DNA from 2 places in the Pseudoalteromonas sp. NS-SX12 genome. Region 1 is predicted to be linked to the other one. Evidence: riboswitches for the same ligand, from Rfam matches in the RefSeq annotation. Region 1 holds a riboswitch; the other holds the start of a gene.

Region 1 (3,422 bases):
TGCAACAAATGGCAAGTCACTATATTTTTCAAGCGCGGTTGGTGAGTTATCCACTTTCTGCGCGTCGATATAGCTTACATTTAGCGTGTTATCAAAACCGTAAAATGCAAAATTCGTGGTTAGCTCTACGCCTTCATAACGTGCTTCAGCAATATTAAATGGTGACCAACGATATGGGTTATCCGCTGTTGGTGCCGGTGCCCACGCAATTTTATTGGTTAGCTCATTACGAAATGCCGCAACATCCACACTTAAGCTATCAAAATCAATACGTAAGCCAAGCTCACGGTTAACTGATGTTTCTGCTTCAAGTTCTGGATTACCTGAACCAGGGTAGTATAAATCGTTGAACGTAGGTGCTTTAAAGCCAGAGCTTTGACTTACACGCAATACTGCGTCTTGATGCAGGTAAATACCACCCGCAATGTTATACGTTTGCTCAGCTCCAACTTCATCATAATCATCATGACGCACAGCCACATTAGCTAAAAAGTTACCGTCATCGTAATACGCGCCAACAAATGCAGCGTAAGCATTGCGACTTTTTTCATCATAACTGCTCGTTGTATCAATCTTGTCTTGATGCCAGTTTAAGCCGCCATTAAAGTCGATTTGCTCAGATAACTGATATGTCGATAAATAATCTAGCTGTACACGCTCTGTTGCAAAGCGACTAGTTGGTTTAGTACCAAACGTATCATCTTGATCTTGGCTAAACGCGACATCTACTTTATGGCTAAAGTCACCTAACTGTTTAAACCAATTAGCATTTACATGGTAGTTTTCATATTCGGTCTTATCTGATGTAGATTCTTGATAATCATAATAATTATCAAACTCTACTTCGCCCGTTGAATACTGAGCAATAAAACCTAATTGACCTAACAACGCATTATTATGAGTAAGGTTTAGCCCTAGGTTTAAGTTGTCGTAACCGTCTTTATCTGGATCTGCAAAGTTTGTTGCATCGTTTTCTAATACATCAAATCCTTCTGTACGCTCATAACCTGCGTTAAGCGCAATATCCACGTATTCCGTAGTAAAACGTGACGTGCCTTCTAAGCTCGCATAACTATTAGAGCCTGTTGTTAATGCAATACTGTGGCCTTGTGATTGACGCGTAATAATATTAATAACACCCGCTAACGCATCAGAACCATATTGTGCTGCGCGAGAGCCTTTTACTACTTCAATACGCTCAACTGAATTTAATGGCAAAGTTGATAAGCTTTTATAACCTAAGGTTGCTGAGCCTACGCGCACACCATCAATTAAAATAAGCGAGTAACGAGATTCTAAGCCACGTACAAATAGGCTCGCATTTTGCCCTTGCCCACCATTACGGTTTACTTGAATGCCCGCTTGCGTTTCTAACACACTTAACACATCACGCACATTTAATTGCTCAATTTGCGCACGGTCAATGACTTGCACGCTTGCCAGAGTTTGGTCAATTGATTGCTCAAGCTTATTCGCGGTAACAACAATGGTTTCAATATCATGCTGTGTTTGAGCGTCAGTTGTGTTAGCTGCAACGAATGAAGAAGACAAGGCAAGGCTAAGCGCCAAACCTAACTTAGATTTATGATACATATTATCCCCTTGTGCCCACCGCACAATGTTAATCGTTTTAAGAAACCAATTGGCCGGTCTCCGGGCTGAGCATTTTATTTAATACAAAATACATCACCGTTGCGGGGGCAGCGTTGGACTTAATAAGGCAAGGACTTATGCACCAACTTCCCGATTATCCGTTGTTATGTTTGACCCGCTATTTTACTGAAGCGAAAGAGCAAAAATTTAACGGCACCAATAGGCTATAAATTTAGGCGCGTATTGTGGAGGGGATAAGTGAAAATGTCAATTTTAGAAGTCTAAACCGCTAAAAACAGTTCATCTACTGTGCGGTAATTGTTTCTATAAAAGGTCATTTAGGAGTAAACTTTATTACTCACACAGTGACAATAGATTTGTAACGGATTCAACTATGAAACAGTTAACTAAGGTGCTTCTTGCCTGTAGTGCATTTTTGACACTACACGTAAGTGCATTACAACCACCCACGCAAGAGCAGCTAAAACGCTATAAAGCCGAAAAAACGCTTAGCCAGCGCGCTTTGCAAGCAAAATCATACGGTAACCACCAGCGTTTACACCATTTGCCGCACCTGCGAACAATGCAAAATAAAGCTGATGAAGCAAACCCATTTGAAGGGTATTTTCCAAGTTTAGGCACGCCTAAAATGTTAGTGCTGCTAGTTGAATTTCCCGATTACTTACACAATGAAAGCAACTCTCAAAGCGCAATTAACAGTAAAATCTTTGGTGAGGGCAACGCCAGCAGTTTCCCGTTTGAAAGCCACCGCGCATTTTACCAGCGTTCGTCATATAACAAACTTGATATTCAAGGTAATGTGCTTGATTGGTATAAAACCGAGTACAACCGCCCGCTTGACGATGGCACAAATGCCGCAGAGGTAAAGCAGCAAATCATCAAAGAAGCAATTGAACACCATGATGCGCTTGGCCATGATTTTAGCCAATACGATAACGACGGCGACGGCGACATCGATTACGTTGCGGTGATTTGGACTGGCCCACCTGGCGAATGGGCAAGCCTTTGGTGGGGTACTTTCTCGGGTTTTGGCGACAATTCATTTACCGTCGATGGTAAAACCATCAGCACAATATCATGGCAATGGCTGGCCTATTCGGAAGGACAAGCATTTTCGCCGCTTGTACTTATTCATGAAACCGGCCATGCACTTGGCCTGCCTGATTACTACGATTACGACGACAGCATTGGTCCACGTGGTGGTACAGGTGGTATGGATATGATGGATAATAACAGTTCAGATCACAGTGCATTTAGTAAATTTGCACTTGGCTGGCTGACGCCGCAGTTTGCATCAACTTCAGATACCAACTATCAACTTTCAGCCACATCAACTAACCAAGATGCGCTTATTTTACGCAGCGACACAAGTGCCACCAATAAATACGACGAGTACTTTATTGTGCAATACCGCGATAGAAGCGGTAACGACTTAAACTTAAACGCTGAAGGTTTAAATATTTGGCACATAAATTCAGAGCTCAATAGCTGGGGCTACTTTGCCAACGATAACAGCTACTCTGACAACAAGCTGATCCGCCTTATTCAAGCTGATAATTTAAATGAAATTGAACTAGCTGCGGCCTACGCTGATGAAAACGATGTATTTACTACGGGCGATAGCTTTTCACCTCAAACACAGCCAGCGAGTAAAAACTATGCCGCAAAACATACCGGCGTAGATATTCAAAACCTCAATACCGATGGCAATAGCGCTACGTTTAATGCACAGGTTTACCCTAGCATTGCGACGATTTCGGTCGGTTCTATTAGCGATAAATCACTGATAGCACATAATGCACAAGCAA
Region 2 (3,422 bases), on a different replicon from region 1:
TGTGGTTTCTTCCGTTAAACAAATTATGCGCTCAGGCCATTTTGCTGTTTTAAAATCACTCATCCCGTGTTATTTCTCCATTAAAAAACCTAACAAAAAACGCCATATTGCTAGGAAAATACCAATGCATATAAGATGCGAGTATTTTGTCACATGCATAAATTGCCTCAGCTTGCGTGTGACGCGGGTAAAACTGTGAATACGCTAAAGCGGTAAGGTTAATTTCGGCGCTAGAATAATGAAAGCTGTGCCCTCGCACTTCACAAGGTGCAGCAATATTTGGATAAACAGCACTTAAATCGACATATTGTTGACCAATGCTAGAGAGGGTTTTATTCATTGTGGCTTTGCCGTTTAACACGCCACACATAGTGAAGTGTGTGTTTTCACTTATTAATTCATCCAATAAGTAGAGCATACCGCCACACTCCGCTAAGACCGGTTTATTGCTTTTAGCAAACTGTTTTACGGCTTGTTTAAACGCATTATTTTGGCTTAATTGCTGCGCATAAAGCTCAGGGTACCCACCTGGAATATAGAGCGCATCTCCCTCTGGCAAGGTTTTATCCTGTAATGGCGAAATGTAGCTTAGCTCTGCGCCAAAATCTGCCAACATCGCCAAATTGGCACGATACAAAAACGAAAACGCATTGTCTTTGGCAACCAAAATACGTTGCCCTTTAAGTGGTTTAGCACGTTTAAAATCTGCGTATTGCTTTGCATCATCTCCCTCTTTTGAGGGCCAAAACACCACATCTTTGGGTAGTTGATTAAAGTGTGAGTTAGCAAATTGCTGTGCGGCTTGTTCTAAATACACGTTGATATTTTGTAACTCACCTGCTTGCATAATACCAAGGTGGCGCTCAGGCAAACTAATATGGGAATTTCGTAAAAAATAGTCTTGCGTTAATGCCTTTTCGTTTATGGATTGCAAAACCATTTCGCCATGTCCTTTACCTGCGATCTTATTGGCTATCACACCGTAAAAATTAAGGCTTGGTTGGTAATTTACTAAGCCATGAACCAAGGCACCAAAACTTTGTGCCATGGCTGAGCCATCAATCACCGCCAAAATCGGAATACCAAATAGGTCGCTTAAATCGGCAGTATTTGGGGTGCCATCAAACAGCCCCATTACGCCTTCAATCAAAATAAGATCTGCAACGATAGCTGCTTGGTAAAGCATGCGCTGACATTCACTTTCACCCACCATCCACAGATCCAATTGATATACAGGACGGTTTGATGCCGCTTCTAAAATCATGGGATCAATAAAATCGGGCCCAGTTTTAAATACCTGAACCGTTTTGCCCATATTGGTAAAATAGCGTGCCATAGCGGCGGTTACTGTGGTTTTGCCCGCCCCCGAATTTGGCGCACTAATTACAAGTGCAGGGCAAAATACCGGAGAATTAACGGCCATGATGGGTTGTTTTTAAAATGCTGGTGTGTGGTTTTAAGTAATAACAGGCAAGGTACAATGCCAACGCAATCGCCACGTAGCCAAACGGGCTAGTAACATATGGCGCGTAATACTGTGCTACACGCTCTGAGTAAGTACTTAACGACATATCGCTAAATTTACCCGATAGCCAATAATAGCTCGCGTTTGAGGTTAAAAATGCAATTGAGCTTGCAAGCCATAAGTTAACCAGTGCCATTACCGTTTTTGCAGCAACCACACACTTTGTTTCATCGAGCTTTAGTTGCAAACTTTTATGACCCGCCCACCACAGCACATAGTAGCCAACAAATAAAAATGGGTATGAACGCGTAATACAATCGCCAAAATCACCGCGATAATAGCTGCTGGTTAAATCAATCGACACACTTAGTACCACAAATACGGCAAAAGTACGGTGCTTAGACGCCAGCAAGCCTAAAATAAAGAAAATTGCTGTACTGGCACTTGGCAAATGGAGCGCAGACGCAAAGTGATACGGTCGGGTGGCTATCATCAATAGCGCTAACAACGCGTAAATCAGCAACGAGAATTGCTGCACTTTGATTGGGGTAAATAAACTTGAACGATCTGTCATTATAATGTTTCCGCATACTAGAATTGATGCGATAGGAAATGACAAGATACAAGGCACACTCCTTTGCCTGTTACAGCAAGGAATAACAATATCATTCAGGTAATTAGATGATCCATTGTCGCGACCACAAATTACTGTAATTGATATAAAAGCGATTGTGTTCTCGTTGCTCACCGCCCACCGCAGTACTCGAGTGAACTAGGCCGGTCTCCGGACTCCTGATCATCGCTTTGACAGCACCTTCCCATCATAAACAGACAGTGGTGGTTGTCGCTCACAGTTACCGTTGCGGGGGCAGTTCCAGATTTTAACTGGATTCCCGTTTAAACATTGTTTATAAAAAAACAATAGTCACCTAATTACAACGCAAATATATGTCAGCTAGCATTGTTAAATCAAGCTAAGACATTATTCTTATTAAAACTTTTTGTTTGTTGATATAACGAGGCACTGCCAAAAATTACAAACTGCGGTATGCTAAGCAAAAAGTTAATCTTTAATTAGCAATGTCAAAAGTAAAAGCCAAAGTACTTCGTTTCAAGCAAATCTCAGTTGAAGCAGTTTTTGAAAAAGAAAATGAATTAATTAGCCAACTGCAAAACGGCAATTTAGACCAAGCACTGTTACTTTGGCAAAGCGATAAGCCAACTTTGGTTTTACCGTCGGGTAATAAATGGCAACAAACTGAAGCGCTCGAATCAAAGCTAAAGAAAACCGGTTGGCAACTACACGCCCGCAAAACTGGCGGCGCCCCTGTGCCACAATGTGAAGGGGTAATTAATGTATCTTATATGTATGTGTTAGAAGAACATATTCCCTACTCTATTCCAAACGCCTACAAAGACTTTTGCGCTATTTTATCTTCTTTTTTTGAGCAGTTTAATATTAAGGTTGAAACTCATGCCACCCCTGGCAGCTATTGCGATGGTGATTACAATCTTAATATTAAAAATAAGAAAATCGTCGGCACAGCCCAGCGTGTATTACTAAAAAAAGGCGGTGGTAAAATTGTACTGGCGCAGGCCTGCATTTTAGTAAATGCAAATATGCCAACCTTAGTTTCACCTGTAAATTTATGTTACGAACATCATCAGCAAGGTGATCGTGCAATAGCCGATGTGCATACCAGCTTGTTTGAACACACCCAAGAGCGACCCGATATCGACGAATTATTTCAGCGCTTATTTACCAGTTTTATAAATCATCAAAAACATAAATCGAGCTGACCGTAAAACCCTTTTTTTAGTGTTCAGTGGTGTTACACTTGGGACTTATTTCACCTTTAATTACCTCGGAGTGCTCCCTTGAAATTCGCTCTTCTTCCATGCGCCGCGTTACTGGCAAGCCATGCGTTTGCATCTGTTAGCCCATCAACCGATGAGT

Evidence for each region. A riboswitch is a leader RNA that binds a small molecule or an ion and turns the genes downstream of it on or off. The one in region 1 is predicted to bind cobalamin.
Region 2: linked by a shared signal. The riboswitch ahead of AC2IOM_RS20360 (hypothetical protein) and the one ahead of AC2IOM_RS06685 (TonB-dependent receptor domain-containing protein) in region 1 are both predicted to bind cobalamin.

The regions. Positions count from the first base shown of each region.
Region 1 is NZ_CM170634.1:1,417,974-1,421,395, reverse strand. It holds gene AC2IOM_RS06685 (TonB-dependent receptor domain-containing protein) at 1-1,593, opposite strand, end outside; cobalamin riboswitch at 1,628-1,787, opposite strand; gene AC2IOM_RS06680 (M6 family metalloprotease domain-containing protein) at 1,988-3,422, shown strand, end outside.
Region 2 is NZ_CM170635.1:1,349,081-1,352,502, reverse strand. It holds gene AC2IOM_RS20370 (cobalamin-binding protein) at 1-63, opposite strand, end outside; gene AC2IOM_RS20365 (cobyrinic acid a,c-diamide synthase CobB) at 56-1,423, opposite strand; gene AC2IOM_RS20360 (hypothetical protein) at 1,413-2,039, opposite strand; cobalamin riboswitch at 2,224-2,413, opposite strand; gene AC2IOM_RS20355 (lipoate--protein ligase family protein) at 2,546-3,265, shown strand; gene AC2IOM_RS20350 (dipeptidase) at 3,344-3,422, shown strand, end outside.